Regions from separate parts of the Streptomyces flaveolus genome, predicted to be linked through region 2. Evidence: riboswitches for the same ligand, from Rfam matches in the RefSeq annotation. Region 2 holds a riboswitch; each other region holds the start of a gene.
What was found. A riboswitch is a leader RNA that binds a small molecule or an ion and turns the genes downstream of it on or off. The one in region 2 is predicted to bind cobalamin.

Region 1 (5,530 bases), on a different contig from region 2:
CTGTGCCTGAGCCTGCTGATCGTCGTCATGGCCAACACGTCCCTGATCGTGGCCGCCCCGGCCATGACCAGCGACCTGGGCCTGAGCAGCAGCGACCTGCAGTGGGTCATCGACGGCTACACCGTCCCGTACGCCGCGCTGATGCTGGTGCTGGGCGCGATCGGCGACAAGTACAGCCGCCGCGGCGCCCTGGTCACCGGCCTGGTGATCTTCGCGGGCGGTTCGGTGATGGGCAGCCTGGTCGACGAGACCGGGCTGGTCATAGCCGCCCGGGCGGTCATGGGCGTCGGCGCCGCCGTCGTCATGCCGGCCACGCTGTCCCTGCTCGTCGCGATCTTCCCGAGGGGTGAGCGGGCCCGCGCCATCACGGCCTGGACCGCCACGTCCGGACTCGCCATCGCCGTCGGCCCGCTGGTCGCCGGCTGGCTGCTCGGCGACCACGCCTGGGGCTCGACGTTCCTGGTCAACGTCCCCGTCGCGGTCCTCGCCGTGATCGGCGCGCTGCTCCTCGTCCCGCCGTCCCGCGCGGCCGGCATGGGCCGCATCGACTACGTGGGCGGTCTGCTCTCCATCGTCTCCGTCGGCAGCCTGGTCTACGCGACCATCGAGGGCCCGCACTTCGGCTGGGGCGCGGGCCCGGTCACCGCGGCCGTCGTCGCGGGCGTCGGCCTGGTGGCCTTCGTGGCCTGGGAGCTGCGCCACCCGCACCCCATGCTGGACGTGCGCAGGTTCCTCCAGCGGCCGTTCAGCGGCTCGATGCTGGCCGTGCTGTTCTTCTTCTTCGGCACCTACGGCGCCATCTACTACTCCACGCAGTTCCTGCAGTTCGTCCTCGGCTACGGCGCGCTGGAGACCGGCGTACGGCTGCTGCCGCTGGCCGGGGCCGTGTTCGTCGGCGCCGCCGTGACCGGGCGGCTGACCCCGAAGCTGGGCGTCAAGGCCATGATCGGGTCCGGCATGGTGATCGGCACCGTCGGCGTCTTCCTGCTCGTCCTCGTCGACAAGGGCTCGACGTACTCCGGCTTCCTGGCCCCGATGCTGCTGCTCGGTCTCGCCATCGGCCTCAGCGTCTCCCCGGCCACCGACACCATCATGGGTTCCTTCCCGGAGAGCGAACTGGGCGTCGGCGGCGGCGCCAACGACACCGCGCTGGAACTCGGCGGCTCGCTCGGCATCGCCGTCCTCGGCTCCCTGCTCGGCACCGCCTACCGCGACGAACTGGCCGACCTGGTGGGAGGCCGGCTCCCGGCCGCCGCCCTGGACACCGCCCAGGACTCCGTCGGCGGCGGGCTCGCGGTCGCCGAACAGATCGCGAAGTCGCCGTCGGCCGGACCGCAGCAGGCCCAGGCCCTGGCCGACGCCGTACACGAGGCTTTCGCCCACGGCGTCGCCACGACCAGCCTGATCGGCGGGATCATCATGGCCGCCGGCACCGCGATCGTCCTCGCCGTCCTGCCCGGCCGCCGCGCCGCCGCACAGCACCCGACCGAGGACGAGCCGGCACCCGCGCGGGACGCGGAGTACAGCGACTCCACGAACTGACCGGCACCGGGCCGGTCAGTCGGCCGGCGCGGCCAGGGCCGCCAGGTCCTCCGCCGTGCGCGGCCCCTCGACCGGGTCCGCCAGCAGCCCACGGGCGCACAGCAGCCGCGCCGCAGCCACGCCCCACGGCAGCCGCAGCCCCGCCGGGCCGAGCAGGTCGGCGCGGGCCAGCGTCGGCGCCGTGGGGCCGGTGTGCACCCCGGACGGGGTGAGCAGGGCGGCGTCGTCGGACCAGCGCAGGGCGAGGTCCACGTCGTGCGTGGCCATCACCACCGTGGTGCCGCCCGCCCGCAGCCCGTCGAGGGTGTCGAGCAGCCGCTCCTGCCCGTCCGGGTCGAGCCCGGCGGTCGGTTCGTCGAGGATCAGCACCCGGGGCCGCATCGCGACCGCACCGGCGATCGCGGTCCGCTTGCGCTGCCCGTACGACAGCAGATGCGTGGGCCGGTCGGCCAGCGCGGCGATGTCCAGCGCGGCGAGCGCCTCCTCGACCCGGGAGCGGACCTCCGGATCCGGCAGCCCCAGGTTCAACGGCCCGAACGACACGTCCTGGGCGACGGACGCGGCGAACAACTGGTCGTCCGGGTCCTGCACCACCAGCTGCACGGTGGTCCGCAACCGGGTCAGCCCCGCCCGGTCGTACGTCACCGGCCGCCCGTCGACCGTCAACTGACCGGCATGCGGCCGCAGTCCGCCGCTGAGCAGCCGCATCAGCGTCGTCTTGCCGCTGCCGTTGCGGCCCAGCAGCGCCAGCGCGCGCCCCTCGCGCACCTCGAAGTCCAGGCCGCTCAGCACCACCGGCCCCTCCTCGTACCCGAACGACGCGTCCCGCAGGGCGACCAGGGCAGGTGCGACGGGCTCGTTCACGACAACGGCCTTTCCAGTACGAAGGTGAGGGCGGCCAGCGCCGCCAGCAGGGTGACGCTCGCCGCCGTGAAGGGCACGGAGACCCGGGCCTCGGGCACCAGGACGCGCAGCGTGCCGTCGTAGCCGCGCCCCGCGAGCCCGGCCTGCAGCCGCGTCGCCCGGTCGAAGGCCCGCACGAACGCGGTGGCGCCGAGCCCGCCGAGCGAACGCCAGGCGGCGGCCCGGGTGGTGTGCCCCAGCCGCGCGGCCTGCGCCTCACGGATCCGGCGCACGGAGTCCAGCAGCAGGAAGCTCATGCGGTACGTCACCAGCGCCACGTCCACCACTGGCGCGGGCACCCCGGCCCGCACCAGACGGGGCAGCAGGTCGGACATCGGCGTGGTGAACGCGAACAGCAGCACCCCGAGGGACGCCGCCGACGTGCGCAGCAGCAGCTCCCCGGCGCGCACCGCTCCGCCGTCCGCCGCGCCCACGAAGCCGTCCGGGCCCCCGACCCGCACCAGCAGCGGCAGCGCGCCGGTCACGCAGAACCCCAGCGGCACCCGGTACGCCCGCCACAGCCGCCGCCGGGGCACACCCGCCGGGCCGAGCAGCACGGCCAGCGCCGCCACCAGCACCAGTGCCGCGCCCGGCCAGGGCGGCAGCGAGATCGCGAGCACGGTCAGGCCCAGCCCGAGCACGGCCTTGTCCACGGGGTGGCGGTGGCGCCACCGGCTGCTGTGCGCCGCCGCGTCGATGGGCAGCACTCAGTCCCCTTCGGGCGTGTGCGTGGCCTGCCGGGCCGCCCGCTCCTCGCCCTGCCGGCGTCCCCGGCGCAGACCGAAGTAGTAGGCCAGCACGCCCGCGCCGAGCGCCGCCTGCAGGGAGAACAGCGCGGACTCGATCTCCCCGGACGGCGGCTTGTACAGCGGCGAGAACCACGGTTCGTAGTCCGGCTCGATCTCCGTGATCGCGGTCTCCGCCTCGCCGTCGGAACCGGCGAACGGCTCCTTCTTGTGGTCGCCGAGACCGAGCACCAGCGGCAGCACCGCGAGCGCGGCCACCGCGACCAGCAGCAGGACGTTGATCTTCGTGTTGCGGCTCATCGGACGACCGCCTCCCCACGCTCGCCGGTGCCCGCCGGCAGTACGCCCAGCCGGGTCAGCTCGCCCTTGCTGGACTGCACCAGCAGCCGCATCACGACCACCGTGAGCAGGCCCTCGCTCACCGCGAGCGGGATCTGCGTGACGGCGAAGATGGACCCGAACTTGCCGAGCGCGCCCAGGAATCCGCTGCTCGGGTCGGGAAAGGCCAGCGCGAGCTGCACGCTGGTGACGCAGTAGGTGGACAGGTCGGCGGCGAACGCCGCGCAGAACACCGTGACCATCAGCGGTGCCCCGTACCGGCGCAGCAGGCGGTAGGTGCCGTATCCGGCCCAGGGGCCGGCGATCGCCATCGAGAAGGCGTTGGCGCCGAGCGTGGTCAGACCGCCGTGGGCGAGCAGCAGTGCCTGGAAGAGCAGGGTGATCGTGCCCAGGACCGCCATGATGGGCGGCCGGAACAGGATGGCGCCCAGACCGGTCCCCGTGGGGTGCGAACAACTCCCGGTGACGGAGGGCAGTTTCAGGGCCGACAGCACGAACGTGAAGGCTCCGGACGCCCCGAGCAGCAGCGTGCTCTCGGGATGTTCCCTGACCTCACGGGTGAGTGACCGTACTCCGTGGACGACGAACGGCGCGGACGCGACACCCCAGGCGATCGCGTGCGCCGGAGGCAGAAAGCCCTCGGCTATGTGCATGGCTCAGCAGACCCTCTCCAGCACCTCGTGGATGGACGACGCGCCTTGGCCGGTCTCCTGGCTGACGGGTACCACCGCCCGAACTCCGCCTTCCCGGGTCCCAAGGACCCAGTGGCTGCCCGTCAGTGGGCTGGAGCCGGACTTCCCGATCACAGTGGCGAGGGCCGCACCGGTACTTCACCGGATTTCCCGTTCACCAAGGCGTGGCGACAGTAGTGCGCCCGCGAGGGTGGTGACAAGCAGGCCTCCCCGCGGGCGGCCCCCGCCGGGCCGGTGGCCGCGGGAACATTCCGCGCCGGTGCTCCCTCGTACGGTGCCGCCGTCCTCGCGCGACGTGGCGAAGATCTCCTCACGCCCGCGGCGGAGGGGGAGGTGGCGGGTCGTCACGGGCGGGGCTGTCGTCGGTGCGCCGGACCACCCGCGAACGCAGCTGCTGGCCCAGTGCCGTGCCGGCGGCGGTGAGGAAGACGAAGCTGTAGAGGATCTGCAGGATGGCCACGACCCGCGCCGTCTGGCCGTGCGGGGTGATGTCCCCGTAGCCGACGGTGGCGAGGGTGACGACGGTGAAGTACAGGGAGTCGACCCGGGTGCGCAGCCCGATGAACTCACCGGGCTGCTTGGCCAGGACGTAGTAGGTCGCGGCGAAGACGTGCACCGAGAGCAGGATCAGCAGGGCGATGACCACGCCGGGATGGGTGTCCGTGCGGCCGGTGAGGACATGGCGGATCTGCCGCAGCAGCAGCGCTGCCACGACCGCCAGGGCCAGGGCGAACAGGAGCCAGCTCAGGACGGGGCGGTGGGGGCCCAGCCGGTCGAGCGGCAGCAGGAAGTAGGCCACGACCAGGCCGGCGGCCGCGCAGACCCGCACCAGCCAAACCCGCGCCGAACGCGACGAGGCGCCGGACCCGGCCCGGTGCTCCCGCCCGCCGCCCCCGCGACCGGTCACCGGTCCGGCTCCGCCCCGGGGTCGGCCCGCGGCCGCGGATCCGGCTCCGCCCCGCGGTCCGGCCCCGGTCGCACCGGCGCCTGCGCCGCCTCCGTCTCCGGCGGGTTCCGGCGGACCGCCTGGGCGACGATGAAGGCGACCACCGACGCGACGACGATCAGCGGCATCTGGTCGTGCGCGTCCCTGCCCACCAGCAGGACCGCCAGTACCGAGCCGGCCAGCGGCAGCCCCGTCACCGCGGCCGCGGCGGCGGAGATGCCGAGGGCGAGGGCCGGTGTGACGCCGAAGCCGGGCAGGCCCGAGCAGGCCAGGGCCGTCGCCGTGCCCAGCAGCACGGAGGGGAAGATCGGACCGCCGCGCAGACTGCCCAGCGCGATGCCCCACGCCAGTCCCTTGCACGC
Region 2 (5,530 bases):
CGTTCGGCTTGTGCTTGAGGGCCGCGTGCCGCACGGCGATCCCGGCGACCCGCCCGGCCCGCCCGGGGTCGGCCACGTACACCGGCACGTCGTCGGGGCCCTGCTCCTTGAAGGAGAACGGCACCGTGATCAGGCGGCCGTCGAACTCCGGGATCGCGACCTGCATCGCCGCGTCCATCGGGGAGAGCGCCGCGTCGGACGCCTCCCAGGCGGCCCGGGACGAGGTCAGGCAGAGCCCTTGCAGCACCGGGACGTTCAGGTCGGCCAGCGCGCCGATGTCCCACGCCTCCTCGTCGCCGCCCGCCGACGCCTGCGAGGCGTGGGTGCCGCCCGCGGCGAGGACGGTGGCGACCAGGGCGTCGGCCCGGCCCAGCAGCTCGTACAGCGCGGGGTCCGCGCCGCGCAGCGAACCGCAGTACACGGGCAGCGCGTTGGCGCCGCGCGCCTCGATCGCGTCGCACAGCGTGTCCACGAACGCGGTGTTGCCGCTGAGCTGGTGGGCACGGTAGAAGAGCACGCCGACCGTCGGGCGGCCCTCCACGAAGGACCGGGAGCCGTGGACGCCGTACTCCGGCATCTTCCGCGGCTCGTCGAAGCCCTCGCCGGTCAGCAGCACCGTGTCCGACAGGAACCCGGCGAGCTGCGTGAGGTTGTCCGGGCCGCCCTCGACCAGATAGCGCAGCGCCTGCGCCACCACACCGGCCGGCACCGACGACTCGGCCATCAGCTCCGCGTCCGGCACGCTCTCGCCGCCGAGCAGCACGGTCGGAATCCCGGACGCCTTCAGCGCGGCGAGCCCGTCCTCCCAGGCGCGCTTGCCGCCGAGCAGGCGTACGACGGCGATGTCGGCGCCCTCGACCAGCCCCGGCAGGTCCTCCCGGACGTCGACCCGGGTCGGGTTGCCGATCCGGTAGGCGGCGTCCGACGCACGGGCCGCCAGGAGGTCCGTGTCGGCGGTCGACAACAACAACACTGTGCTCATGCGGGCGCTCCCGGTGGAATGAAGGGCAGTCCTTGTGGCGCGCCGGACTCGATGAGCCGCCACAGCGCGTCCGTGTCCGCGTGCTGTTCGATCAGGTCGCCGAGCCGGTCGAGCTGCTCCTCGCGCAGCGCGGCGAACGAGGTGTCGGGGGCCGGCACGAAGCGGCGGCCCGCGGCGGCGGCCACCTCGCGCAGGAACGCCCGCCGGAAGCCGTCCGACTCCAGCGAGCCGTGCCAGTGGGTGCCCCAGGTCTGGCCGACCCGGCAGCCGTCCAGGAAGGGGACGCCGCCCGTCACCTCGGCGACCCCGTGGTGGATCTCGTACCCCTCGACGCGCTCGCCGAGGGCCTCGCCGACGGGCCGCGTGAGGGTCTTCTCGCGGGCGAACCGCACCCGCACGGGCAGCAGTCCGAGCCCGTCCACGTGCCCGGCGCGGGACTCGACCTCGTCCTCGATGTGCTCGCCGAGGAGCTGGAAGCCACCGCAGACGCCGAGCACGGGCCGGCCCTCGGCGACCCGGCGCGCGATCGCCTCCGCGAGCCCCCGCTCCCGCAGCCACTCCAACGCCCGTACCGTCCCGCGCGTCCCCGGCACGATCACCAGGTCGGCGTCGGCCAGCTCCTCCGGCCGGTCCACGAACCGCACCACGACACCGGGTTCGGCGGCCAGCGCGTCGACGTCCGTGAAGTTGGACATCAGCGGGACCGCGCAGACGGCGACCCGCAGCACGTCCTCGCCGACCGGCGGCGCGACCACGGACTCCCGCACCGTCCCGCGCAGCGAGACCCTCAGCCCGTCCTCCTCGTCGATCCCGAGCCCGTGCCGGAAGGGCAGCACGCCGTACGTCCGCCGCCCGGTGAGGCCCCGGAGCATGTCGATGCCGGGCTCCAGCAGTGACACGTCGCCCCGGAACTTGTTGACGAGGAACCCGGCGACCAGCGCCTGGTCCTCGGGCGACAGCAGCGCCACCGTGCCGAAGAAGGACGCGAAGACGCCCCCGCGGTCGATGTCGCCGACGACGAGGACCGGGAGCCCGGCGCCCCGGGCGATCCCCATGTTCACGATGTCCGTGCGGCGCAGGTTGATCTCGGCCGGACTGCCCGCCCCCTCGCAGATCACCGCGTCGTACGTGCCCCGCAGCTCGGCCAGGCAGTCGAGCACCGTGCCGAGCAACTGCCGCTGCCGCCCGCCGTGGTAGCCGCGGGCGCTCATCTCCCCGACCGGCTTGCCGAGCAGCACGACCTGGCTGCTCTGCTCGCCGCCCGGCTTGAGCAGCACCGGGTTCATCAGCGCGGTCGGCTCGACGCGGCACGCCTGCGCCTGCATGGCCTGCGCCCGCCCGATCTCGGCGCCCTCGCGGGTGACGAAGGAGTTGAGCGACATGTTCTGCGCCTTGAAGGGCGCGACCTTGACGCCCCGGCGCACCAGCCAGCGGCAGATCCCGGCGGTGACGACGCTCTTGCCGGCGTCGGAGGTGGTGCCGGCGACGAGGAGGCCACCGTTCATGACGTACGTCCCTTCCTGCTGACCCCGCGGACGAGCAGCCGCGCGCCCGCGCACACGCCCAGCGCCAGCCAGCCCACGCGCCGGGACAGCCGTACGGCCCGCTCGATGTCGCCGGATCCGGCCCGGACGGCGCGTCCCGCCGCCCCGTTGAGCACCGGCCGGTGTTCGACCCGGCCGCCGTACGAGAGCGTCCCGCCGAGCCGCACGCCCAGGGCGCCCGCGAAGGACGCCTCCACGGGCCCGGCGTTGGGGCTCGGGTGCCGCGCGGCGTCGGCACGCCAGGCCCGCACGGCGCCCCGGGGGTCGCCGCCGGCCACGGTGGTCAAGGCGGCGGTCAGGCGGGCGCCCGGCCAGCCCGCGAGGTCGTCGAGGCGGGCCGAGGCCCAGCCGTAGCGGCGGTACCTGGGGGACTTGTGGCCGACCATGGCGTCCAGCGTGTTCACGGCCCGGAAGCCGAGCAGCCCCGGCACTCCCGCCACGGCGCCCCACACCAGGGCGCCCACGACCGCGTCGGAGGTGTTCTCGGCGACGGACTCCACGACGGCCCGGGCGATCCCGTCGGCGTCCAGCGCCTGCGGGTCCCGTCCGCACAGATGCGGCAGCCGGGCCCGGGCCGCCTCGACGTCCCCGGCCTCCAGCGCCCGTCCGACGGCGCGGGCCTCCCGGGCCAGCGAGGTCCCGCCCACGACGGCCCAGGCGGCGGCGCCGGTCAGTGCGACCAAGGCGGCGGGGGAGCGGCGGACGGCGCGGGTGGCGGCGGTTCCGAGGACGACGGCGCCACCGGCGCACACGGCGGTGTGCAGCGCGCCCCAGCCGCGGTGGTCACGCCACAGCACCCGTTCCACGGCACCGGCGGCACGGCCGAACGCGGCGACCGGGTGTCCGCGGCGCGGATCGCCGAGGAGGAGGTCGCCGAGAAGGCCGGCGGCGGCGCCGTACGCGAAGACGCGTTCGGCGCGCACGGCTCAGCCGGCCGTGGGAAGGGACAGCGGAAGTGCGTCTCTGGTGAGCCCGGAACGGCAGCCGCGCATGGCGATATGTCCTCACTCAGGGTGTCCACGCCCTGGTTCGACGAAATCGGCGGTGAGAGTTCCTGGCTCCCGGGGCCGTACGTGCGTACTGCCCCGGTGACAGTGGCGGGACCGCGCCGGACTCGCACCGGCTTCCTCTCCTGCCGCCGTAATGGCTCCGGCAGTCCACCACGGCCCGCGAACACCCGTCAACTTGCTGTTGACCTGCGGCGGGGGAGTGTGCGAAGGCCCACACACGGGTGGTGTGCGCCGGCACGGAAAAAGCAGCGGGGCGCGGGACGGTGGAGTCCGTCCCGCGCCCCGCGCACGGTGTGCGCCCTGCCGGTCAGGCGACGATCAGATAGATCCCGTACGCCACCGCCGCCGCGCAGGCCGCGAAGCAGGCGTAGGCGCCGGTGACCGCGAGCACCGCGGAGCCGCCCTGGGCGGTGGCCCGCTCCTGGCGGGAGAGGCCGACGATGCCGAGGGTGAACAGGGCCACCAGAGCCACGGTGGCCACGAGACTGACCCCGAAGACGGAGCCGAGGGCTGCCCAGTCGATTGTCATGGCGGTTCTCTTCCTTCGTACCCGGACGCGGGCTCAGACGGTGGTGACGGCCGACGGGGTCTTGGTGTCGGCGCCGGCGGGCGGGGCCGCGACGGTGGCGGTGAGCTCCTCGCTCACGCCCGCCGGGGGCGGGGTCACGGCGGCGATCGCCGTGGTCACCACGCCGGCCGGCTCGGGCTCCGGCGCGTCGTCGCCGTTGACGTTGGTGTGGTCGACGACCTCGCGCCGGGAGATCCGCCAGATCGCGAAGCTGGAGGCGACCAGGAAGACCGCGACGAGCGCCGTGCCCCAGTCACCGAAGCCGCAGACCCACTCGGCGAGCGCGGCGACCAGGGCCGCGGCCGGCAGGGTCAGGCCCCAGGCGACGAACATGCGGGTGGCCGTGGACCAGCGGACCACGCCGCCCTTGCGGCCGAGGCCCGCGCCCATGACCGAGCCGGAGACCGAGTGCGTGGTGGAGAGGGAGAAGCCGAGGTGGGAGGAGGCCAGGATGACCGTGGCGGCGCTGGTCTGGGCGGCGAAGCCCTGCTGCGGCTGGAGGTCGGTCAGGCCCTTGCCCATGGTGCGGATGATGCGCCAGCCGCCGAGGTAGGTGCCCAGCGCGATGGCCAGGCCCGCGGACAGGATGACCCACACCGGCGGGTTCGCGCCGGGGGCGAGGGCGCCGCCGGCGATCAGGGCGAGGGTGATGATGCCCATCGTCTTCTGGGCGTCGTTGGTGCCGTGGGCGAGCGAGACCAGGCCGGCCGAGGCGATCTGCCCGACGCGGTAGCCCTTCTCCGCGGCCTTGCCGTCGGCCTTGCGGCCGAGCGAGTACGTCAGCCGGGAGGCGAGCATCGCCGCGACGCCCGCGACGATCGGGGCGGCGACGGCCGGCAGGAGCACCTTGGTGACGAGCACGTCGCCGTGGACGGCGCCGATGCCCGCCGAGGCGACGGCGGCGCCGATCAGGCCGCCCATGAGGGCGTGCGAGGAGCTGGACGGGAGCCCGACCAGCCAGGTCAGCAGGTTCCAGAGGATCGCGCCGACCAACGCGGCGAAGATGACCTCGGGACGGATGCCGGTCTCGTCGACGAGACCTTTGGAGATCGTGTTGGCGACCTCCACCGAGAGGAAGGCGCCCACAAGGTTCAGCACGGCGGACATGGCCACCGCGACCTTGGGTTTGAGTGCACCGGTCGAAATGGTCGTTGCCATCGCGTTCGCGGTGTCGTGGAAACCGTTCGTGAAATCGAACGCGAGTGCGGTTACCACCACAATCGCGAGGATCAGCGAGAAGCTTTCCATTTACCCAGGCAATCGTTCGAGGTCATTGGCGCGTCGAACGTAGGTAACCAGGGTGAACGGAAGATGAACTGGACCGGGCGTCATGGTGACCGGAAACGGGGTCGTGACCTCCGCGAACGCCTGCGCTGCGTGCCCGCGCCGACGCTCTCCGGAGACGTGCCTGGCAGGATCGCCGTGG
Region 3 (5,530 bases), on a different contig from region 2:
GCCGGCGGCGCATCCTGGAGGCCGACATGGTCGCCCGCATGGCGCAGGTGAGCCAGGGCGGCTGGGCGGCCGTGCTGGACTCGCTGAAGCCGGGGGCGCGGTGGATCGGGGAGAGCCGCCTCCAGGTCAACCCGAACGCCCGTCCGCCACGGGAGATCGCCGCGGGGGCCGACCTGCTGTTCATGCCGGTCACGCCGAGGACCAGTTGGGTGTCGTGGGAGGGGCAGGAACGGTACGCCGTCGTCTACCCGTGTCTCGGCGTGCTGGCCGACGACCACGACCGCCGGCCGGTACCGGCCGCCCTCGGGGCGCTCATGGGTACCGCGCGGGCGGGACTGCTGGTGCTGCTCGGGACTCCCATGAGTACGACCCAGCTGGTCGCCGTCACCGGGAGGGGCCTGGGATCGGTGGGCGGGCATCTGCGGGTGCTGCTGGAGGCGGGCCTGGTGCAGCGGCGAAGGTCCGGGCGGTCGGTGCTGTACGTCCGTACGGCGGCCGGGGAGGTGCTGGTGAAGGCATCGGGGGCGGGCACCGACGAAGGCGGGGAGCCGGAACAGCGAAAGGCCGGGAGCCCGCCCGTACGAACGCCGTGAGGCTGGACCGAGGAGTTCCGTCCCTCGACCGGACGCTCACGCGCCGCAGCGTGAGCTCCTGCTCGGACCCGCACCTCCGGTGTCGTGCTGCCCCGGACGACCAGCCGGGGCGGGATCGTCAGGTCGGAGTCGGGCACGTCGTTCTCCGGGGCGGGCAGCTTCGTCGCCGCGCGCTTCGTCCCGGGAGGGGCCGGGGGCGGCGCCTCCGACATGGCCAGCCCCCGGTGGTGTGCGCGATCCGTGGCCGTCCGGGCAGGCCGGGGCAGACGCCGGGCGAGGGTTCGACGACGGGGCGGTGATCCAGGGAGCGTCGACGAGCTCGTCGACTGCACCGAGTCGCGGGCGGCGAACATGCGGTTCTTCGGTACCCCTTTCACGCCGTGACCGATCGCACGGTCCGGCCCGACGGCGGACTTGATAGCCTCATCGGGCCAGTCGAGCCACACCCGAGGCCAGGGAATCCGGTGCGAATCCGGAACTGACGCGCAGCGGTGAGGGGGACGGGCGGGGCACTACGCCACTGGGAGACCGGGAAGGCGCCCCGACCGGACGAACCCGAGTCCGAAGACCTGCTGGCACCTCCGCACCCCGGCGTGGAGGAACGTCCGTAGGCCAGGCTCCGCGTACGAGCCCCGACCCCAAAGGCATGCCCGTGCTCCGCAGCCCCGCCCTTCACCGCACTCCGGCCCTTCTCCTCTCGTCCGCCCTGCTGCTCACCGCCTGCGGCTCCTCCGGCGACGACGACGCGAAGCCGGAGAGGACCTCTGCCGCCGGCTACCCGGTCACCCTCGACAACTGCGGCCACAAGGTCACCCTGAAGTCGGCCCCGAAGCGGGCCGTATCCCTCAACCAGGGCACCACCGAGATCCTGCTCTCCCTCGGCCTCGCCGACCGCATGGCCGGTACGGCCACCTGGACCGACCCGGTGATGAAGGGCCTGGAGAAGGCGAACGCGACCGTGCCCCGGCTCGCCGACAACAACCCCTCCTTCGAGAAGGTCCTGGACGCCGAACCCGACCTCGTCACCGCCTCGTTCGTGTCCACCCTCGGCAAGGGCGGGGTCGCCACCCGCGACCAGTTCGAGAAGCTCGGCGTGCCCACCTACGTATCCCCGTCCGACTGCTCGGCGGGCAAGGACAACGACAGCGGCGGCGACGGATCGCGCAGCGAGCCGCTCACCCTGGAAACCGTCTACGGCGAGATACGCGACCTGGCCCGCGTGTTCGGCGTCGAGGAGCGCGGCGAGAAGCTCGTCGCGGACCTGCGGCAGCGGGTGAGCACGGCCACCGCGGGACTGGGCGCCTCGGACGTCTCCCTCATGTACTGGTTCGCCAACTCCCAGTCGCCCTACCTGGCCGGCTGCTGCGGCGCGCCCGGCGCCATCACCCGCGCGGTCGGCGCGAAGAACGCCTTCGCCGACACCCATGACGAATGGCCCCAGATCAACTGGGAGACCGTCGCCGACCGCGACCCCGACGTCATCGTGATCGGCGACCTGACCCGAAAGCAGCAGACCGCCGAGACGGCCGAGGCGAAGATCCGCTTCCTGGAGACCGACCCCGCCACCCGCAATCTCACCGCGGTGAGGAAGAAGCGGTACGTCCTGCTCAGCGGGCAGGCGATGAATCCGTCCGTCCGGACGATCGAGGGGATCGAGAAGGTCGCGGCCGGGCTGCGCGACTTCGGGCTCGCCAAGTGAGCACCCGCAGCCTGCTGCTGACCGGCGGCGGCCTGGCGGCGCTGATCGCGTCGATCGCCGTGGCCGTGACGATCGGACCGGCCGACATCTCCACCGGCGACGTGTGGGCCGCCGTCGCGGCCCATCTCGGCCTCGGTGAGAGCACCTTGGCGCCGCTGCGGGACGGAATCGTGTGGAACCTGCGGATGCCGCGCACCCTGCTCGCCGCCGTATGCGGGGCCGGACTCGCGGTGTGCGGCACGGTCATGCAGTCGCTGCTGCGCAACCCGCTCGCCGACCCCTTCGTCCTCGGGGTCTCCTCGGGCGCGTCCACGGGAGCGGTCGCCGTGGTCGTGCTGGGCGTCGGCGGGGGAGCGGTGTCCCTGTCGGCAGGCGCCTTCCTCGGGGCCCTGCTCTCCTTCGGCCTGGTGCTGCTGCTCAGCCACACCCTCGGCGGCAGCACCGACTGGGTCGTGCTGTCCGGGGTGGCGGCCATGCAGCTGTTCTCCGCGCTGACCTCGTTCATCGTCCTCACCTCGGCGGACGCGGAGACGACCCGAGGCGTGCTCTTCTGGCTGCTCGGCTCGCTCACCGGTGCCGACTGGGGACAGGTACTGCTCTGCGCCGTCGCCCTGGCCGTGGTCCTCGTCATCTGCCTCGGGTACGCCCGTACGCTCGACGCGTTCGCCTTCGGCGACGAGGCCGCCGCCGGACTCGGGGTCCAGGTCGCCCGCACCCGCCTGGTCCTTCTCTCCCTGACCGCGCTCCTCACCGCCGCCCTGGTCAGCTGCGCCGGCGCGATCGGCTTCGTCGGCCTCGTCCTCCCGCACGCCACCCGTGCCCTCACCGGCTCCGGGCACGCCCGCCTGCTCCCGGTGACGGCGTTGACCGGAGCCGTCTTCCTGGTCTGGGTGGACACCGTCGCCCGCACCGTTCTCGACCCCCAGGAGGTTCCCGTGGGCGTGGTGACGTCCCTCATCGGCGTGCCGGCGTTCGTGGCCGTCCTCTACCGCGGACGGAGAAGGGCATGAGCAGCCTGCACGCGGACCGCGTCGTACGGCGCACCGGCGACAAGGTCGTCGTCGACGGCGTCACCCTCACCCTGCGCCCCGGCGAGACCGTCGGCTTGCTCGGCCCCAACGGCTCGGGCAAGACGACGCTGTTGAGGCTGCTGTCCGGGCTCCTGGCGCCCAGTGCCGGAGTCGTGACCCTGGACGGGCGCCCGCTCACCGAGGTCGGCCGCCGATCCGCCGCCCGCCGGATCGCCACCGTCGAGCAGCACGCCCACACCCAGACCGAACTGACCATCCGGGACGTCGTCGCCCTCGGCCGCATCCCACACCGCCGAGCCTGGACCCCGCCGACGGCGGCGGACGCGGAAGCCGTCACCCAGGCCCTGCTGCGCACCGGACTGACCGACCGGGCCGGTCAGTCCTGGCACAGCCTCTCCGGCGGCGAACGCCAGCGGACCCAGATCGCTCGTGCCCTCGCCCAGGAACCCCGTGAACTCCTCCTCGACGAACCCACCAACCACCTCGACATCCAGCACCAGCTCGACCTCCTGGAACTGATCGCGAGCCTGCCCGTCACCACCGTGATCGCCCTGCACGATCTCAACCTCGCCGCGATGTACTGCGACCGTGTCCTCGTCCTCCGCGACGGCCGCGCGGTCACCGAGGGCACCCCGGCCGAGGTCCTCACACCCACCCTCATCGCCCAGGTCTACGGCGTCCACGCCGAGGTCACCCACGACCCCGGCCACCCTGTGATCCGCTTCCTGCGCCCGGCCGCCCGGGAAGAATCTCCCCGGAAAGGGGGTGGGACGAGCGATGCCTCGACAGCGCCCTGAAGCGGCTGACACGGACCGCACCGCCGCCGGACCGGCACCGTGCCGCGTCGTCGTCTGCCGGGACTGCTGCTGCGGCACTTCGAAAGTCACCGGTGTGGATCACGACCGGCAACTCGCGCGCCTCGCCGAGGAGGTGCCCGTCCGCGTCTCCGACTGCCTCGACGTGTGCGAACACGCCAACGTGATCGTCGTCCAGCCCTCCGCCGCGGCCCGCGCCGCAGGGGCCCGCCCCGTCTGGCTCGGCCTCGTCAACGACCCCGGCGCCACGGAGGACATCGCCGCCTGGGTCCGGGCCGGCGGTCCCGGCACCGCCCCCTGCCCCGACATCCTCGACCTCTACGTCTTCACGCCACCCCGCAGAGCACGCTGAGTGCGGAAAGCCGATCCGGTCACGTGGTGGTCAGCCGGGTGCTTGCCGCCCACGGGCAGCGTGCGGTGGTACGGCCACACCCGTGGACTCCCGCACCACGAGACGGGGCGTGAGGGTCTCGGACTGGATGTCCTGCCCCGCGATGCGGCGTATCAGCAGGTCGACGGCCCGGCGACCCTGCTCGGCCACGGGGGAGTGAACGCTGGTGAGCGGCACGGGAAGTTCCGCCGCCAGGGGCGTGTCGTTGTAGCCGGCCAGTGCGAGGTCGCGCCCGAGTCGCAGTCCGAGGTCACGGGCGGCGCCCGCGGCTCCGATGGCCGCGAAGTCGTTCACGGCGAAGAGGGCGGTCGGCCGGTCCTGTGACGTGGTGAGCAGGTGGAACGCGGCGCGGCGTCCGCCGGCCGTGTCGAAGGCCGAGTGCACGACACGCTGTGCCGGCAGCGGCACGCCCGCCTCCCGGTAGTACTCGACGAACCCCTGGGCCCGGTCCGCTCCGGTGCTGGCGAAGGGTTCTCCGGCGATGACGCCGACGCGGGTGTGCCCCAGATTCAGCAGATGCTCGGCGACCAGCCGGCCCCCCAGCCGGTCGTCACAGGTGACGGAGGTGTGCCCGGCATCGGTGCGGCGGTTGACGAGGACGAAGGGGGTGGTCCGCAGGGCGGGCAGGGTGAGGGCGGCGCCGTCCAGGTGCGCATCGCCGATGATCACACCGTCGACACGGCGGGCCAGCACCATGGCGATCCGCTCCTGTTGGAGGGCAGGATCGTCGTGCGTGTTCGTGACGAACGCCGACAGGCCGTGCGCCGACGCGGCCTCCTCGGCGCCTTCGTAGATCGTGGCCATCACGATCTCGGACAGTCGCGGCACGAGGACACCGATGAGGTTGCTCCGGCGGGTGCGCAGACCTGTCGCCAACGGGTTCGGCCGGTAGCCGAGTTGGTCCGCGAGCTCCCGGATGCGGCGGGCGGTGTCGCCCGACGCCGCGCGGGTGCTGTCGTTGTGCGACCCGTTGAGCACCCGCGAGACGGTCGACACGTGCA
Region 4 (5,530 bases), on a different contig from region 2:
GGCGATCGGCATCGGTGCCCTGGTCCCGGCGGCGATCATGTCGATCGCAGCAGCGAACCTCTTCACCCGCAACATCTACAAGGACTTCATCAAGCCCGACGCCACCCCGGCGCAGGAGACCAAGGTCTCCAAGCTGGTGTCGCTGCTGGTGAAGGTGGGCGCCCTGGTCTTCGTCCTGACGATGGACAAGACGGTCGCGATCAACTTCCAGCTGCTCGGCGGCATCTGGATCCTGCAGACCTTCCCGGCCCTGGTGGGCGGCCTGTTCACCCGCTGGTTCCACCGCTGGGCCCTGCTCGCCGGCTGGGCGGTCGGCATGGTCTACGGCACGGCCGCCGCGTACGGGGTCGCCTCGCCGACGCAGGCGCACTTCGGCGGCTCCTCGAAGGAGATCCCGGGCATCGGCGAGATCGGCTACATCGGTCTCACCGCGTTCGTGCTGAACGTCCTGGTCACCGTGGTCCTGACGTTCGTCCTGAAGGCCGCCAAGGCACCCGACGGCATCGACGAGACCCGGCCGAGCGACTACACGGCGGACGCGGGCGACCCCGGCGTCCAGGTGGAGCTGCCCCCGGCCACCGCGGGCACCTCGCACTGATCCCCCGCGAGCGACGGGCCGTCGGAGAAATCCGGCGGCCCGTCGTCGTGCCCGTCGGGCACACTCGGCCCATGGACTTCGCGATCCGGCCGGCGTCACCCGACGAGTACGGGGCCCTCGGCGACATCACTGCCCACGCCTATCTCCACGACGGCCTCCTCGACTTCGGCGGGAGCGACCCCTACCTCGGCGAACTGCGGAACGCGGCCAAGCGGGCCGCCGCCGCGGAGCTCCTGGTCGCCGCCGCGGACGGCCGCGTCCTCGGCGGCGTGACCTTCGTGCCGTCCGGCGGCCCCATGGCCGACATCGCCCGGCCCGGCGAGGCCGAGATACGCATGCTCGCCGTCGCCCACGACGCGCGGGGACGCGGTGTCGGCGAGGCCCTCGTACGGTCCTGTGTCGACCGCGCGCGGGCCGTCGAGGGCTGCGCACGCGTCGTGCTGTCGACCCAGCGGACCATGCGCACCGCCCACCGGCTCTACGAACGCCTGGGTTTCACCCGCACGCCCGACCGCGACTGGAACCCGCTGCCGGAGCTCGACGACATCACGCTGCTCACCTACCAACTGACGCTCTGACACCGGCGCGGCACAACATCTGGGGGTGCTCGCGGAACCCGGCACAAGATGTATGCTCATGCTCGCTGTCGCCGCAGGGGAATCCGGTGCGAATCCGGAACTGTCCCGCAACGGTGTACTTGTGTGTGTTCGCGTACCCGCGTGAGCGCGCACGGGCTTCAGTCCGAGGACCTGCCGACAGTGCGCCCGGCCGTCCCGGTCCGGGTGCCATGACGTCCGGGCCTCGCGGAATGGGCCGGTGGACGCGACGCCGCGTGCGCTCGTGAGCTGCCCCCGCCCTCCGCCTGGCCCCGTGCCGAGCGAGGGAGTGCCCCACGTGACCATCGCGCCAGCCGACCCGGTCTCAGCGTCCGCTGCGACGGCTTCTGCGACCCCCGTGACCGAGGAAGCCGACGGACCCGGTGCCGCCCTGCTGCGGACCCTGACCGACCTCACCGCCGACCTCCCCGACGCCGACCCCGGCCGGGTCGCCGCCGCCGCACTGCGCGGCCGGTCCGCGCGGGCCGACGAGGCGGAGCTGCGGGAGCTGGCCACGGAGGCCGCGGCCGGCCTGATCTCGGAGGACCCGGTCTACTCCCGGCTGGCCGCCCGGCTGCTGACCATCGGCATCCGCGCCGAGGCCGCCTCCCAGGGCGTCACCTCCTTCACCGAGTCCGTCGCCACCGGCCACCGCGAGGGACTGATCGCCGACCGCACCGCCGGGTTCGTACGGCTGCACGCGGCCCGCCTGGACGCGCTGACCGACCCGGCCGCCGACGACCGCTTCGGCTACTTCGGGCTGCGCACGCTGTACAGCCGCTACCTGCTCCGGCACCCGCTCACCCGCAAGGTCGTCGAGACCCCCCAGCACTTCCTGCTGCGCGTGGCCGCCGGGCTCGCGGAGGACGACACACTCCGCTCGGTGGACGAGGTCGCCGCGCTCTACGGGCTGATGAGCCGCCTGGACTACCTGCCCTCCTCCCCCACCCTCTTCAACTCCGGCACCCGGCACGCCCAGATGTCGTCCTGCTACCTCCTCGACTCCCCCAAGGACGAGCTGGACTCCCTCTACGACCGCCTCCACCAGGTCGCCCGCCTCTCCAAGCACGCCGGCGGCATCGGCATCGCCTACTCCCGCGTGCGCGCCCGGGGTTCGCTGATCCGCGGCACCAACGGGCACTCCAACGGCATCGTCCCGTTCCTGAAGACGCTGGACGCCTCGGTCTCCGCGGTGAACCAGGGCGGCCGGCGCAAGGGCGCGGCGGCGGTCTACCTGGAGACCTGGCACGCCGACATCGAGGAGTTCCTGGAGCTGCGGGACAACACGGGCGAGGACGCCCGCCGCACGCACAACCTGAACCTCGCCCACTGGATCCCGGACGAGTTCATGCGCCGGGTGGACGCGGACGGACCCTGGTCGCTGTTCTCGCCCTCGGACGTGCCGGAGCTGGTCGACCTGTGGGGCGCGGAGTTCGACGCGGCCTACCGGGAGGCCGAGGCGAAGGGCCTGGCCAGGAAGACCCTCCCGGCCCGTGAGCTGTACGGCCGCATGATGCGCACCCTCGCGCAGACCGGCAACGGCTGGATGACCTTCAAGGACACCGCCAACCGCACCGCCAACCAGACTGCCGAGCCGGGCCACACCGTCCACTCCTCCAACCTCTGCACGGAGATCCTGGAGGTCACCGACGACGGGGAGACCGCGGTCTGCAACCTCGGGTCGGTCAACCTGGGCGCCTTCGTGACCGGCGGCGACATCGACTGGGAACGGCTGGACGCCACCGTCCGCACCGCCGTCACCTTCCTGGACCGGGTCGTCGACATCAACTTCTACCCGACCGAGCAGGCGGGCCGGTCCAACGCCCGCTGGCGCCCGGTCGGCCTCGGCGCGATGGGCCTGCAGGACGTCTTCTTCCAGCTGCGCCTGCCCTTCGACTCCCCCGAGGCCAGGGACCTGTCCACCCGCATCGCCGAGCGGATCATGCTCGCCGCGTACGAGACGTCCGCCGACCTCGCCGAGCGGAACGGTCCGCTGCCGGCCTGGGAGAAGACCCGTACCGCCCGGGGCGTGCTGCACCCCGACCACTACGACGTCCGGGCGGCCTGGCCGGAGCGCTGGGCTGCCCTGCGCGAGCGCATCGCGACGACCGGGCTGCGCAACTCGCTGCTCCTCGCGATCGCGCCGACCGCCACGATCGCCTCCATCGCGGGCGTCTACGAGTGCATCGAGCCGCAGGTGTCCAACCTGTTCAAGCGCGAGACGCTGTCCGGCGAGTTCCTCCAGGTCAACTCGTACCTGGTCGACGACCTCAAGCGGCTGGGCGTGTGGGACGCCCGCACCCGTGAGGCGCTGCGCGAGGCGAACGGCTCGGTGCAGGACTTCGCGTGGATCCCCGAGGACGTGCGCGCGCTGTACCGCACCGCCTGGGAGATCCCGCAGCGCGCCCTGATCGACATGGCCGCCGCCCGCACCCCGTACCTCGACCAGGCCCAGTCGCTGAACCTGTTCCTGGAGACGCCGACCATCGGGAAGCTCTCCTCGATGTACGCGTACGCCTGGAAGCAGGGCCTGAAGACCACGTACTACCTGCGCTCCCGCCCGGCGACCCGCATCGCCCGCGCCGCCGGCCGGGCCACCGTGCCCGTGCAGGCCGCCCCGGACCCCGAAGCGGTCGCCTGCTCCCTGGAAAACCCCGAGTCCTGCGAGGCCTGCCAGTGATGAACGACACCACGAAGAACCTGCTCGACCCGGGCTTCGAACTGACTCTCCGCCCCATGCGCTACCCGGACTTCTACGAGCGCTACCGGGACGCCATCAAGAACACCTGGCACGTGGAGGAGGTCGACCTCCACTCGGACGTCGCCGACCTCGCGAAGCTCAGCCCCGAGGAGCAGCACCTCATCGGACGGCTCGTGGCCTTCTTCGCGACGGGCGACTCGATCGTCGCGAACAACCTGGTGCTGACCCTCTACAAGCACATCAACTCCCCCGAGGCGCGGCTGTACCTGAGCCGGCAGCTGTTCGAGGAGGCCGTCCACGTCCAGTTCTATCTGACGCTCCTCGACACCTACCTGCCCGACCCGGACGACCGCGCCGCCGCCTTCGCGGCCGTGGAGAACATCCCCTCGATCCGGGAGAAGGCCGAGTTCTGCTTCCGGTGGATGGACTCGGTCGAGTCGATCGACCGCCTGGAGACCAGGTCCGACCGCCGCCGCTTCCTGCTCAACCTCATCTGCTTCGCCGCGTGCATCGAGGGCCTGTTCTTCTACGGCGCCTTCGCCTACGTGTACTGGTTCCGCAGCCGGGGCCTGCTGCACGGCCTGGCCACCGGCACCAACTGGGTGTTCCGCGACGAGACGATGCACATGTCGTTCGCCTTCGACGTGGTCGACACCGTCCGCAAGGAGGAGCCGGACCTCTTCGACGACGAGCTGCGGCAGCAGGTCACCGACATGCTGCGGGAGGCCGTCGAGGCCGAGCTGCAGTTCGCGCGCGACCTGTGCGGTGACGGCCTCCCGGGCATGAACACCGACTCGATGCGGCAGTACCTGGAGTGCGTGGCCGATCAGCGTCTGACGCGGCTCGGCTTCGCCCCGGTGTACGGCTCCGAGAACCCCTTCTCCTTCATGGAGCTCCAGGGCGTTCAGGAGTTGACCAACTTCTTCGAGCGTCGTCCCTCGGCGTACCAGGTGGCGGTGGAGGGCACCGTCGACCTGGACGAGGACTTCTGAGTCTCCCTCCGTGGGACGGACTCCCGGTCCTCCAGGTTCTCCCGGTCCTCCTGGGCCTCCCTGATCTGCCGATCGATGCGCCGGTCGCGCACGATGCCGATCACCGAGGGGAGGACCATGAGGACCAGGAGTCCGAAGGTCAGGAGCATTCCGATCAGGGCTTCTGTCTGGTCTGCGTTCATAGACACCACTGTCGCGCTCCAGACTCCTTACCGTGAGTGGCAGGACTGCCGTAGGGCCTCGATTTCCTGCCACTTTCGAGGCACACTGACGGCATGCTGAAGAACGTGGCCGCCGTTCTGCTGGACGGCGCACATCCCTTCGAACTCGGCGTGGTCTGCGAGGTCTTCGGCGTCGACCGCAGCGACGACGGGCTGCCCGTGTACGACTTCGCGGTGGTGTCCGCGGAGGGCCCGACGCTGGGCACCCACGTCGGGGGGCTCACCGTCTCGACGCCGTACGGGCTGGACCGGCTCGACGAGGCCGACCTGATCACCGTGCCGGCCGGGAGCGACTACGCCCGCCGCGTGTATCCGCCCGCGCTGCTGGACGCCCTGCGGCGGGCCGTGGACCGGGGGGCGCGGGTGCTGAGCGTCTGCTCGGGGGTCTTCGTGCTCGGCGCCGCGGGGCTGCTGGAGGGGCG

Region 1: it holds a riboswitch for cobalamin, as region 2 does, so the genes downstream of both, ACIRG6_RS27580 (energy-coupling factor ABC transporter permease) here and ACIRG6_RS32145 (cobalamin biosynthesis protein) in region 2, are expected to answer to the same signal.
Region 3: it holds a riboswitch for cobalamin, as region 2 does, so the genes downstream of both, ACIRG6_RS07905 (ABC transporter substrate-binding protein) here and ACIRG6_RS32145 (cobalamin biosynthesis protein) in region 2, are expected to answer to the same signal.
Region 4: it holds a riboswitch for cobalamin, as region 2 does, so the genes downstream of both, ACIRG6_RS10465 (ribonucleoside-diphosphate reductase subunit alpha) here and ACIRG6_RS32145 (cobalamin biosynthesis protein) in region 2, are expected to answer to the same signal.

The regions. Positions count from the first base shown of each region.
Region 1 covers NZ_JBIWKU010000010.1:100,885-106,414, reverse strand. The annotation lists gene ACIRG6_RS27600 (MFS transporter) at 1-1,542, shown strand, start outside; gene ACIRG6_RS27595 (ATP-binding cassette domain-containing protein) at 1,558-2,406, opposite strand; gene cbiQ (cobalt ECF transporter T component CbiQ) at 2,403-3,152, opposite strand; gene ACIRG6_RS27585 (energy-coupling factor ABC transporter substrate-binding protein) at 3,153-3,491, opposite strand; gene ACIRG6_RS27580 (energy-coupling factor ABC transporter permease) at 3,488-4,183, opposite strand; cobalamin riboswitch at 4,214-4,399, opposite strand; gene ACIRG6_RS27575 (potassium channel family protein) at 4,533-5,027, opposite strand; gene ACIRG6_RS27570 (chloride channel protein) at 5,126-5,530, opposite strand, start outside.
Region 2 covers NZ_JBIWKU010000013.1:178,334-183,863, forward strand. The annotation lists gene cobN (cobaltochelatase subunit CobN) at 1-982, opposite strand, end outside; gene ACIRG6_RS32140 (cobyric acid synthase) at 979-2,487, opposite strand; gene ACIRG6_RS32145 (cobalamin biosynthesis protein) at 2,484-3,449, opposite strand; cobalamin riboswitch at 3,556-3,703, opposite strand; gene ACIRG6_RS32150 (hypothetical protein) at 3,844-4,065, opposite strand; gene ACIRG6_RS32155 (inorganic phosphate transporter) at 4,099-5,352, opposite strand.
Region 3 covers NZ_JBIWKU010000002.1:564,355-569,884, reverse strand. The annotation lists gene ACIRG6_RS07910 (ArsR/SmtB family transcription factor) at 1-593, shown strand, start outside; cobalamin riboswitch at 1,009-1,184, shown strand; gene ACIRG6_RS07905 (ABC transporter substrate-binding protein) at 1,240-2,292, shown strand; gene ACIRG6_RS07900 (FecCD family ABC transporter permease) at 2,289-3,302, shown strand; gene ACIRG6_RS07895 (ABC transporter ATP-binding protein) at 3,299-4,120, shown strand; gene ACIRG6_RS07890 ((2Fe-2S) ferredoxin domain-containing protein) at 4,101-4,490, shown strand; gene ACIRG6_RS07885 (LacI family DNA-binding transcriptional regulator) at 4,521-5,530, opposite strand, start outside.
Region 4 covers NZ_JBIWKU010000003.1:206,549-212,078, forward strand. The annotation lists gene mctP (monocarboxylate uptake permease MctP) at 1-598, shown strand, start outside; gene ACIRG6_RS10460 (GNAT family N-acetyltransferase) at 670-1,176, shown strand; cobalamin riboswitch at 1,229-1,369, shown strand; gene ACIRG6_RS10465 (ribonucleoside-diphosphate reductase subunit alpha) at 1,493-3,874, shown strand; gene ACIRG6_RS10470 (ribonucleotide-diphosphate reductase subunit beta) at 3,874-4,887, shown strand; gene ACIRG6_RS10475 (hypothetical protein) at 4,800-5,069, opposite strand; gene ACIRG6_RS10480 (helix-turn-helix domain-containing protein) at 5,163-5,530, shown strand, end outside.